DNA from 4 places in the Paenibacillus yanchengensis genome. Region 4 is predicted to be linked to each of the others. Evidence: riboswitches for the same ligand, from Rfam matches in the RefSeq annotation. Region 4 holds a riboswitch; each other region holds the start of a gene.
What was found. A riboswitch is a leader RNA that binds a small molecule or an ion and turns the genes downstream of it on or off. The one in region 4 is predicted to bind thiamine pyrophosphate.

Region 1 (3,141 bases), on a different contig from region 4:
TCATTTTGCAAGAGCTTTTTCAGGTGTGACAGCTAAAGATATGGTGAAGTATTCAACAATCGGAAGACTGAGCAAGGACGCTTTACATTGCTAGTTAGATCTGAATTGCTATAAAAATCACTCAACAAATATTTGCACTATACTTGATATATAATATAAGTTGTACGTTTATTTTAATAGTGTATATATAAGTAGGGTGATGAGATGCAAATTAATAGGCTTTTTGAAATAGTATATATTTTACTCGATAAAAAGATAGTGACTTCAAATGAACTTGCAGAACATTTTGAGGTGTCGACTCGGACGATTTATCGTGATATAGAAACGTTATCTAGTGCTGGAATTCCAGTATTTATGACCAAAGGTAGAGGTGGTGGGATTAGCCTTTTACCTGATTTTGTACTAAATAAAACGGTGTTTACAGAGGAAGAAAAAAACAGTATTCTATCTTCACTTAAAGCTGTACATTCCGTGGATTTGAGTGAAAGTGACAATGCCATAGCTAAACTTGGTTCATTATTTGGTGGTGAACAAACAGATTGGATTGAAGTGGATTTTTCGTCTTGGGCTAGTGGACAGCATGAAACGGAAACTTTTAATATGATTAAGTCTGCAATATTGTGTAAGGAAGTTATTTCATTCAACTATGCCAGTGCAAAAAGCCAGCAGACAGCTCGTCAAGTAGAGCCTTTAAAACTGTGTTTTAAAAGTGCTGCATGGTATGTATATGGATATTGTAAGGAGAAAAGGGATTTTCGTTTTTTCAAACTAAGAAGAATTAGGGAACTTCGTGTATTAGAACAACACTTCCAGCGGAAATCTCCGAAGCAAGTTTTAGTGAAAGAAAATGTGCCCCCGGGAGAGTATGTTAGATTGAAGCTAAAGTTGTCTGCCGAAGTTGCTTACAGAGTATATGATGAATTCGAAAGCTATGAGCAGCAAGAGGACGGAAGTTTTATTACTGAAATTGACTATCCAAAGGGTGAATGGTTAATTTACTATATTACAACGTTTGGTAGACATTGTGAAGTATTAGCACCGGAAGAAGTAAGAGACGAGGTAAAAAAAGAATTGCAGAACACATTAAAAAATTACGTTTAATATGACAACAAGCTGTCATATTAGACAGAGTATAATAGCCTTATCAAACAGATGGAGGTTATGTAAAGTGAAATATGAAATTGTGCATTTAGAGCAAAAAACAGTTGTAGGTGTTAGTGCAATTACCGGTAATACTGATCCAAACATGGGTGAAATTATTCAAGGGCTTTGGGATAAATTATACCAAAGTGGAATAAATGTTTCGATTGAAAACAAGATTAATCAGTATGCGATTGGACTTTATTCTGATTACTCCAATGACCAGTACTGTGTTACAGTTGGTAACGAGGTTTCCAAAGCGGTCAATGATGAACTAACTACTAAGACGATTCCAGCAGGTAAATACGCAAAGTTTTCTGTACATGGACCGATGGGGACTGTTGTAGCCGAAGCTTGGGGTGAAATCTGGAAAATGGACTTGGATAGAAGTTTTACAGGAGATTTCGAGGAGTATCTTAATAATGATTGGGAAAACACAGATGTTGATATTTATATTGCATTAAAATAAATACTAGCTTTGTAACTTGTTGAAGCTGCTGTCTGTGATTTTCAAGTGTTAGTAACTATAGTCCAATCACTGATTGACAAGTCAATCTAAAGTGTATATGATGTTAACTGTCACTAGGGGAGCCCACATTATGGGCTGAGACTGAAATTAAATTCGGGACCCTTCGAACCTGATCTGGACTATACCAGCGTAGGGAAGTGGGCAGTTTCGATTACATCTGTAACGAATCCAGCCATTTCTTTCGAGGAATGGCTTTTTTTCATGCCATCTCCGGGAGTGACCCATTATAGTATTATAAAAAAAGAGTGGGAGTGTTTCATTGTGAGAAAGATGGTATTCATATGTACAAGCTTAATGATGTTGTTCCTTGTTATGGCAGGATGTAGTGGGGCCAAGCAAGTGACGGAAGGCGAGAAAGAGTCGAGCAATGAATTGATTGATGTTAAAATGATGATTGATTGGACGCCTAATACGAATCATACTGGGATTTTTGTAGCGCTGGAAAATGGATTTTATAAAAAGCATGGACTGAATGTCACCATTATTAATCCTGGAGATATTCCCCCAGAGCAAGTCGTTGCTGCTGGAACAGTTGAGTTTGGAATCGGAAATCAAGAAAATGTGACGCAAGCACGCATTCAAGATGTCCCGCTCGTTTCGCTTGCAGCCATCATTCAGCATAATACTTCTGGTTTTGCTGCACCTGCTAGTAAAAATATCAAATCACCTAAAGATTTTGCTGGAAAAGTATATGGCAGTTATGGAGGCGAGCCTGAGAGAGCCATTATTAAAACACTAATGGAAGAAGAGGGCGCTGATGTTGAACAAGTGAAGTTCGTGAATGTCGGGACTACGGAGTTTTTCGCTGCTGTTGAAAAGGATATTGATTTTTTATGGGTGTTTTATGCTTGGACTGGTATCGAGGCAGAGCTTCGTAACGAGCCGATTGATATGATTTATGTGAATGAGTTTTCAGATAAACTAGATTACTATACACCAGTTATTGTGACCAATGAGCAGATGATAAACGAGCAGGCGGATGTTGTTAAAGCATTTATGGCAGCGACATCGGAAGGTTATGAGTTTGCAATAGACAATCCAGAAGAAGCAGCCAAAGTGTTGCTGAAAGCAGCGCCTGAATTAGACGAAGAGCTTGTTATTGCTAGTCAGAAGTGGCTCAGTCCACGCTACAAAGAAGATGCGCCTCGCTGGGGTGAGCAAAGACGGGAAGTATGGCAGCTCTATGGCGAGTGGATGTACGACAATGGTTTAATAGAGAAACAGCTTGAAGTGGATCAAGCGTATACGAATGAATTTTTACCTAAATAATCTTATTGAGGGAATAGTGATTATGTTGCTGCGATGGATTAGATTAGTTTGGCTGCCCTTTGTGGTCGTATTATTAACTCTGATTGCTTGGCAACTGTATGTTGATTGGAGCGGGATGAAAAAACATATATTACCAAGCCCGCTAGATGTGCTGCATACTGTGGTCACTAGCTTTCCAATGATGTGGCCACATATTACAGCTA
Region 2 (3,141 bases), on a different contig from region 4:
CTGCTAGCAACAGAATGAACAATCATTCTACCGCCAGCTCCTCCTATCTACTTATTATTTTTTTCACATCATGTATCTAAATCATTTATTTTGCTGCTGGTAAAAAGTCATTGGTAAATGCTTTTTCTGCTTCTAATGAGCTGTCCAACAATCCACTATCCAGCATCCACTCTGCATAATTTTCCCATACAGATAGTTTTTGCTCTCCCCAACGCGGAGCATCATCTTGATAACGCGGGCTTAACCACGCTTGACTCGCTCGCACTAACTCAGCATCAAGCTCTGGTACAGCTTTTATTAACACTTCTGCTGCTTCTGTCGGCTGATCGATCGCATACTGATAACCTTTGGCTACCGCTGCTACAAACGCTTTTACTGTCTCTGGCTGCTCTGCAATCATTTTTTCGTTTGTCATTACAAGCGGAGTATAGTAATCTAATTTATCTGTGTAATCCGTCAAATAAATCATATTCAAATCAACCCCACGTAATTCCGCCTCTATACCTGTCCACGCATAAAAGATCCATGCAAAGTCAATATCTCGCTTAACCGCTGCAAAAAAGTCTCCATCACCAATACTTAGTAAATCTACTTTGCTAAAATCAGCTTGTTCAGCTTTCATTAACGCTTCAATAACAGCCTGATCAACCGGGTCTCCCCAACCACCATAGCGCATTCCTTCAAATTTCTTTGGAGAATCAATCCCCTTTTCTTTGGGAGAAGCAAATCCAGATGTATTATGTTGAATAATTGCTGCTAACGATACAAGTGGCAAACCAGCAATACGAGCTTGTGTTACCGCCTCTTGATACCCTATTCCAAACGGAACAGTTCCTGCCGCCACAACAGCACTTGCTCCACTCTCACCTGGTGCAATAATTTCTACTTCTAGTCCTTGTTCTGCAAAATAACCATTATCTCGTGCGACATACAATCCCGTATGATTCGTATTCGGCGTATAGTCTAGCACTAGCTGTACCTTTTGTAATTCAGTAGGATTGTCCGTAACTTCATTTTCTGTACCAGCCTCATTATTCTTCCCACTTCCGCAGCCAGCTACTACCAAAATACTTACTAATAACAATACAATATAACTGTTTCTCCAACTTCTCTTTTTGTGAGTCATATTAACTACTCCACTCCATCCCTTTTCTATTTATGTGTCTGTGAACGAAAAAAAACGTTCCTCCTGATCCGGAAGAACGCGATTTGTCAGCGAATAACCACTGCTACACTTCATCCATAACAACGACTAACGTACTAGTCTCCCACTGCTATAAACAAAATGCCCAAATATGCTTCCTACGCCGGCATTATCCGGATCAGGTCATGGGTCGAGATGTACTCATCTCCTCTCAGCCGGTATTACCAGCTCCCCAGAGTTAAACCAAAATAACTAACAGACTCATCATATCAAATAAATTGCAATTTGTCATGCGTCACCTTTTTGATAGCTGCTACATATGGTATAGCATTAGCTCTGTGATGACATTAGCTCCGGAAAGGATGAACCATCCTATGTTTACGATCAGTTTATGTATGATTGTGAAAAATGAAGAAGATAGCTTAGCGCGTTGCCTTGCCTCTGTCCAAGATGCTGTCGATGAAATCATTATCGTTGATACTGGATCAACGGATAACACAAAAGAAATTGCCGCTTCTTTTCATGCCAAAATATATAATTTTACATGGATTAATGATTTTGCTGCCGCTCGTAATTTCAGCTTCGGACAAGCAACAAAAGATTATATACTATGGTTAGACGCTGACGATGTATTGCAAAAAAGTGATCTAGAAAAACTGATTTCCCTCAAAAAAGTGGAACCATTTACTTACGATAGCGTTACAATGAACTATCACTTATCATTTGATCAAGATGGTAAACCAACCTACAGTTTAAGACGAAATCGTCTAGTAAAACGGGAAAACAATTTCCGCTGGATTGGCTTTGTCCATGAGTATTTAGAAGTTGGTGGTAACATACACCATAGTGACATTGCTGTTACTCATCACAAAGAAAAGCAGTATACCGATCGTAATTTACAAATATATTTAACAAAACGAAAAGAAAACCATACCTTCTCCCCACGTGATCTATACTATTTCGCCAATGAACTACGTGACAATGGTCGTTATGAAGAAGCTATTGCGGAATATGAGCAGTTTTTAGCTACCAAATTAGGCTGGGTTGAAGACGAAATTAACGCTTGTATGAAATTAGCAGAATGCCATGGACGTCTGAAAGATCGAGAAAAACAAATGGAAGCACTACTTCGTACGCTAACGTATGATACTCCACGTGCTGAATTCTGTTGCCAATTTGGCAATATGTTTGTAGAAAAGCAGCAATGGTTAAAAGCTATCTATTGGTTTAATTTAGCGACAACGTTAACTATTCCAAAACAACAACTCAGTCCAATTGACTACGCTTCTTGGACGTGGATGCCTCATTTGCAGCTAACACTTTGTTACGATCGTATAGGAAACCGCAAGCAGGCGCTAGAGCATCACCAACAAGCAATACAACTGAATCCCCATCATCCTAGTATTATATTCAATGAAAATTACTTTAAGGGCATTACTCCTTAACTGTATCCTTCCTGCAAAACCAGTTAATGATTTATACTATTAACTGGTTTTTTGTTGTTGGAAAAAATAGGCGGGTATTTTAAGTAAGTAAGAGTGACATTAAAATATGTATATAAATACTTTTAATGGTTAATTATGCACATCCATTTATACTACACAGAAAAAAACAATTTTATGTACTATAATTTAAGTGAGACAGTAAATATTGGAGGTAGCTGCTTTATGACACAAATGCAAGTCAATTTTAAACAGCGAGGACGGAAATTTAATATGATGCGTATAGTTGGTATAGTATTAATAGTTTTAATGTTATTAGCGTTATTTGTTTTTTGGCAAAATAATGGCATCGTTACGACCGTGATCAACTATAGTAATCCGAAAATTGAGGAAAGTTTTGATGGCTATACTATTGTTCAAGTATCTGATTTACATAACAAATCATTTGGCAAAAATCAATCAACATTACTGAAGAAAATAAAGAAAAAGAATCCCGATATGATCGTAGTTACAGGAGATCTCGTCGATAGTAGAAGCACTAATATCGCGATAGCT
Region 3 (3,141 bases), on a different contig from region 4:
CTTTACTTGTTATTTACAGCCGGCGCTCCGTTTGTATTAGCGCTTGTAATTGCCATATTTTTAGAGCCAATCACGCAGTTTTTCATTAAAAAATGTAAGTTTAATCGACTAGTTAGTTCTACTATTTCTAGCGTTTTATTTACTGTTTTGTTACTTGGAGCAGTTGCATTGTTAGGTGTGAAAATTGTTGCGGAAGTGAATGCATTTCTACAAAGAGTTCCTCAATATTTAAATAGTGCTGGTAACTTTTTTGACTACATATTAGAGGAATCAACGACTTTATTTGAAAATATGCCTCCGGATGTAGCACAACAATTGGAAAACTGGGTATCCAGTCTTACCTCTAGTTTAGCTTCGATGGCAGCAAGTTTATCTAAATCAGTCCTTTCATTTGCAACAGCTTTACCGGAGTTGTTCGTCTTTTTTATCGTGTTTATGGTTGCAGTATTTATGTTTAGCTATAGTTTAAATACGTTGAAACAATCATTTTTAACGTTATTCGAAGAAAAGTCTCATCAAAAAGTCGATAAAGTGTTGCAAAATTTAAGAAAATCTATTTTTGGGTTTATTCGATCTCAATTTATTTTGAGCGCTATGACCTATTTGTTGGCACTTGCCGGACTACTAATATTAAACATAAAGTTTCCGATGGCGATTGCATTGTTAATCGTTATTGTGGATATACTGCCGATTTTAGGTACTGGTTCTGTATTAGTTCCATGGGCAAGTTATCAGTTACTAACAGGTGATGTTTTTACTGGTATAGGTTTGATTATATTGTTCTTAGTTATTACAGTTGTTCGTCGTATAGTAGAGCCAAAAGTACTAGGCGATTCGGTTGGTATTGGGGCATTACCGGCGTTAATTAGTTTGTATGTTGGTTTCAAATTAGTTGGTGTCATCGGTGTGTTTTTGGGACCAATCGTTGTTATTATTTATATGGCTGCGCGTCAAGCAGGATTGTTTCAAGCGAAAATTAAATTGGAATAATCAGAAAGCATCCTATTTAATTACCATATTTGTTTAAAAAACACAAGAGTTGACGATTTTTTTTATACAAGTTATAGTTTAAGAAGGAAATCCACTAGGGGCGCCAATATGGCTGAGATAAAGCAGAAGCTTTTGTCCCTTAGAACCTGATCTGGGTCATGCCAGCGTAGGAAAGTGGTAGCGAGCTTGTTTTATTTTATAATGAGCTTTGCGCTTGGAAATGATAATTTATTCAAATACGCATCGATACTTTTATTTCTAGCTTGTACAATCATTCGAGTTGGATCGGTGTTTTTGGGTGGATAAGTTATTATTCTCCGTTACTTTCTCATATGTCTGTATTGACCTCTAGGTGGGATTTATATTATTCCATTAGGAGGTTTTTTTGTGTCTATGTTTCAATCTGCGTTGCCAGGAAGTAAAAAAGTGTATGTCGAAGGTAGTGATCCAACGATTCAAGTTCCGATGAGAGAAATCGCTTTGTCTGATAGTACGGATCGTAATGGAGAGCTGTTTCAAAATGAACCAATTCGGGTTTATGATTCTAGCGGTCCTTATACGGATATAGCGTATAGTGCTGATGTACGACAAGGGTTACCGAAACTACGGCAACAATGGATAGCGAGTCGATTGGATAGCGAACAATATGACGGGAGAGAAATCAAACCACAAGATAACGGGTTTTCTTCCATGACAACGATGAATCAGCGAGGTTCAGAATTGTTCCCGCTAGTTAATAAACGTCCATTACGTGCGAAGTCTGATCAAAATGTAACGCAGCTTCACTACGCTCGAAAAGGAATCATTACCCAGGAAATGGAGTTCATTGCTATTCGTGAAGGAATGGAGCCGGAATTCGTTCGAAGTGAAGTAGCTGCTGGGCGTGCTATTATTCCCGCTAATGTTAATCATCCGGAAAGTGAACCAATGATTATTGGTCGTAACTTTCACGTTAAAATAAATGCTAATATCGGAAATTCAGCTGTAGCATCTTCGATTGAAGAGGAAGTAGAGAAAATGACGTGGGCGACTCGTTGGGGAGCCGATACGATTATGGACTTGTCTACAGGTAAAAATATTCATACTACTCGAGAATGGATTATTCGTAATAGCCCTGTTCCGGTTGGAACGGTGCCGATCTATCAAGCGCTTGAGAAAGTAAATGGAAAAGCAGAAGATTTGAGCTGGGAAGTGTTTCGAGATACGTTAATTGAACAAGCAGAACAAGGTGTTGACTATTTTACTATTCATGCTGGAGTATTGTTGCGTTATATTCCGCTAACTGCGAAGCGGGTAACTGGCATTGTATCACGTGGTGGTTCAATTATGGCAGCGTGGTGTTTGGCACATCATCGAGAGAATTTTTTATATACGCATTTTGAAGATATTTGCGAAATTATGAAGCAATATGATGTTGCGTTTTCGCTTGGAGATGGGTTAAGACCAGGCTCTATCGCTGATGCTAATGATGATGCGCAGTTTGCGGAGCTAGATACGCTTGGGGAACTAACTAAAATTGCTTGGAAGCATGATGTACAAGTAATGGTGGAAGGACCAGGGCATGTACCTATGCATTTGATCAAAGAGAATATGGATCGGCAGCTAGCTGCATGTGATGAAGCGCCTTTCTATACGCTTGGACCATTAACAACTGATATAGCACCGGGATATGATCATATTACTTCTGCAATTGGTGCAGCGATGATTGGTTGGTATGGTACTGCTATGCTGTGCTACGTTACTCCGAAAGAACATTTGGGCTTGCCGAATAAAGATGATGTGAAGGAAGGGGTTATTACATACAAGATTGCTGCTCATGCTGCTGATTTGGCAAAAGGGCATCCTCGTGCAAAGCAGAGAGATGATGCGCTATCGAAAGCAAGATTTGAGTTCCGTTGGCGTGATCAGTTCCATCTAGCGCTTGATCCAGAACGAGCACTTGCTTATCATGATGAAACATTGCCAGCAGAAGGTGCGAAAACAGCTCATTTTTGTTCAATGTGTGGTCCAAAATTTTGTTCTATGCGAATTACGCAAGATATTAGGCAATATGCGGAGGAAAAAGGGTTAGATTCGGTAGAAGCGATTGAAGAAGGAATGAAGGAAAAAGCAGCAGCCTTTAAAGCGGCAGGGCATGAGATTTATGGGTAA
Region 4 (3,141 bases):
CATGCGCTTCCCATGAAGCGGTAGTTACTGCGTAAAAGGTAGATACAGCATCATGCAGCGTCATTTTTGCTTGTTCTATTCGGCTCGTAACAAAGGAGAATCTACCCGGATGAGCTGCTTCCCATGCTGCTTGACGATCCAGCACAAATTGTGATGCTTCGTCTAGTAGATGTTTGGCAATGCCGATACCAACTGCTGCAAAACTAGCTTGAGCGAATGGAACAAAAGGATAGCTGAAAAATGGGTCATCCAAAAATAACGTTTGTGTTTCTAGCTGGAATGTCCGCTCTACTGGTACAAATTGATCACGGGCAACAATCGTGTGACTATTCGTTGTTTTTAGACCAAAAGCTGCCCATGTTGGTATAATTTCTACTTGGTCTGGTTTTAAAGTAATGGTGAAAATGGGTGATGGCGCATCGTCTTGGTTTTCTTTTGTTAGCGTACAGTTAGCGGTAAAGGTGGTGGCATAGGTGGAACCACTGCAATAGGGCCACGATCCATTGACGATGTATCCACCATCAACAGGAATGGCTGTTCCAATCGAAGAACCGCTACCAGCGATAACCGCATTAGCAGGGGAGAATATTTGATTTGCCGCATCAGGTTTCATGTATCCAGCAAAATATCCACCACCAGATCCGATCGTAGTTGCCCAGCCGAAGCTGCCATCGACCCAAGATGTATATTCATATAGTTTCAAAGCTTCTGGGAGTGGTGTTTGGCTACCGCCGAGTGCTTTGGGAACGAATAGTTTGAACCACTGTTGTTCCAGAATGATGTCTAGTGCGAATGGATCAAATATCCGACTTGCTTCTTGCTCTAGAGAAGTGGTTCTAATTTGCTCAACGACTGTTTGCTCTAACATGTTTGATCAATCTCCTATTCTATTAAAAAAGTATCTGATGCAAAGTGTATGTAAAAAGCAGCAAAGTTGCAAGTAGACAAAAAGTAATCACTTGGGCTATAATGATAGGCGTAATTGAATAGAGCTAGGGGTGCTGGATATGGCCGGCTGAGATTGTGTCCCACAGAAGACACTGACCCATTTACCTGATCTGGATAATGCCAGCGGAGGGACATGCTATTGGTAGTATTGTACTGCATTTTTTTGTAATGCACTTAACAATCTTTAGTTATCAACGTCCTTGGATCATTCGCAGATCTGGGGGCGTTTTTTGGTATATTTTTTTGGTGAAAAAAACTTTCAGACAATCTAGGGGGAGACAGATGATGAACAAAGTTTCAACTAAGTGGATCGTGATGTTGTTGGCGATGATGGTTGTATTAAGCGCATGTGCTGGTGGAAATCAAGCAAACAAGGGAAACAATCAAGCGCAACAAGCGGGAAATGGAAATAAACAAGAGAAGTTAACGGATGTTACGCTTGTACTTAACTGGTCGCCTAATACGAATCATACTGGTTTGTATGTGGCGCGGGATAAAGGTTTTTATGCGGAGCAAGGTTTAAATGTTGATATCATTTTGCCAGGCTCAAGTGGTCCGAATGCAGTTGTTGGATCGGGGCAAGCGCAGTTTGGTGTTAGTTTTCAAGAAGGAGTGACAGATGCTAGATTGCAAGAAGTACCTGTCGTTTCGATAGCGGCTGTCATTCAACATAATACGGCTGTATTTGCAGCACCTGTAGAAAAAAACATTAAAGCGCCAAAAGATTTTGCAGGTAAAACCTTCGGAGGATTCGGTGCTGCTGCTGAACCAGCAATCATTGAAGCATTGATGGTGGCAGATGGTGTAGCAGATGCTAGCGATGTGAAAATATTAAATGTAGGCGAAGCAGATTTTTTCACTTCGGTACAACGAGATATTGATTTTTCTTGGATATATTATGGTTGGGCAGGCATTGAAGCGGAGCTTCGTGGGATAGAGATTGACACCATCTTTTTGAAAGATTATTCACACAAATTGGATTATTATACACCGGTTATTATTTCTAATGAACAGACGATAGAACAGAAGCCCGAACTGGTAAAAGCATTTATGGCAGCAACAACAGCAGGTTATGAGTACGCTATTGCACATCCCGATGAGTCTGCTCGTATTTTGCTAGATGCTGTTCCCGAACTAGATGAGGAATTAGTTATGGCTAGTCAAAAGTGGTTAAGCCCTCGTTATCAAGATGACGCGCAGCAGTGGGGTGTTCAGAAATTAGAAGTATGGGAAAACTATGCGAAATGGTTGCAAGAATATGATTTACTAGATGGAACATTTGATGCAGCGGCGGCGTTTACGAATGCCTTTTTACCTAAAGCTAATTAATTATTAATCTGGTTAACGATTGAAAAGTTAGCAAAGCAACGATAATAGATCGTTTCATTATTTGCTAGAGATGAGGAGAACATTGCTAATGTCTAATGCGATTATGAGTTTGGAAACGATATTTCGGACGGAAGATTCATCAGCTTACATTGATCGGGTCGTCGGTATTATTGAACGTTCAGGCGTTAAGTATGTCGTAGGACCATTGGATACAACGATGGAAGGGGACTTAGCACAGCTTCTGGACATTGTGAAACAAGTGAATATTGAATTAGGAACGATAGGAGCTGGAGTAAGTATTTCTTCACAAATTAAAATTCATTACGATCCAAAAGGTATTTCGATCGCCGGATTAACGGAAAGGTATATGTAGCGATGGCATCGAATTCGAATGCTAGGAGCTGGAAAAACTGGTTGCTGCCCATAGGGGCGGCAATTCTATTTTTAGTGTTGTGGCAATTAGCCACCTTAATATTTCACATCCCTAAATGGATGCTACCAAGCCCTGTCGAAATTGCTACAGAAGCATATGATAGCTTTCCTCGTCTATGGGGTCATACGGTAGAGACTGTGCGAACGACCATTGTTGGTTTTGCAGCAGGCGTGACAGTAGGTATTATGTTGGCGGTACTGCTACACTTTTTTCCACTAGTAAAAATAACACTGTACCCGTTTCTAATTATTAGTCAAAATGTACCGATCATTGCGCTCGCTCCATTGTTGATGTTATGGTTTGGTTTTGGTTTATTACCTAAAATGATTATGATCATCATCGTTTGTTTTTTTCCAATTACGTTATCGACTTTAAATGGATTTGCCCAAACAGATACGACGCTGTACAACTATATGTTAATGTCGGGAGCT

Region 1: another riboswitch for thiamine pyrophosphate. It lies ahead of ACFSTH_RS00945 (ABC transporter substrate-binding protein); the one in region 4 lies ahead of ACFSTH_RS06930 (ABC transporter substrate-binding protein).
Region 2: another riboswitch for thiamine pyrophosphate. It lies ahead of ACFSTH_RS20850 (ABC transporter substrate-binding protein); the one in region 4 lies ahead of ACFSTH_RS06930 (ABC transporter substrate-binding protein).
Region 3: another riboswitch for thiamine pyrophosphate. It lies ahead of thiC (phosphomethylpyrimidine synthase ThiC); the one in region 4 lies ahead of ACFSTH_RS06930 (ABC transporter substrate-binding protein).

Annotation. Positions count from the first base shown of each region.
Region 1 is NZ_JBHUMH010000006.1:44,285-47,425, forward strand. It holds gene ACFSTH_RS00935 (helix-turn-helix transcriptional regulator) at 205-1,101, shown strand; gene ACFSTH_RS00940 (GyrI-like domain-containing protein) at 1,169-1,609, shown strand; TPP riboswitch at 1,715-1,822, shown strand; gene ACFSTH_RS00945 (ABC transporter substrate-binding protein) at 1,940-2,938, shown strand; gene ACFSTH_RS00950 (ABC transporter permease) at 2,961-3,141, shown strand, end outside.
Region 2 is NZ_JBHUMH010000064.1:202,966-206,106, forward strand. It holds gene ACFSTH_RS20850 (ABC transporter substrate-binding protein) at 86-1,126, opposite strand; TPP riboswitch at 1,283-1,389, opposite strand; gene ACFSTH_RS20855 (glycosyltransferase) at 1,519-2,589, shown strand; gene ACFSTH_RS20860 (metallophosphoesterase) at 2,812-3,141, shown strand, end outside.
Region 3 is NZ_JBHUMH010000045.1:29,464-32,604, forward strand. It holds gene ytvI (sporulation integral membrane protein YtvI) at 1-990, shown strand, start outside; TPP riboswitch at 1,077-1,180, shown strand; gene thiC (phosphomethylpyrimidine synthase ThiC) at 1,384-3,141, shown strand; gene ACFSTH_RS12200 (ThiF family adenylyltransferase) at 3,134-3,141, shown strand, end outside.
Region 4 is NZ_JBHUMH010000015.1:19,267-22,407, reverse strand. It holds gene ACFSTH_RS06935 (acyl-CoA dehydrogenase) at 1-868, opposite strand, end outside; TPP riboswitch at 985-1,097, shown strand; gene ACFSTH_RS06930 (ABC transporter substrate-binding protein) at 1,231-2,277, shown strand; gene ACFSTH_RS06925 (thiamine-binding protein) at 2,366-2,650, shown strand; gene ACFSTH_RS06920 (ABC transporter permease) at 2,653-3,141, shown strand, end outside.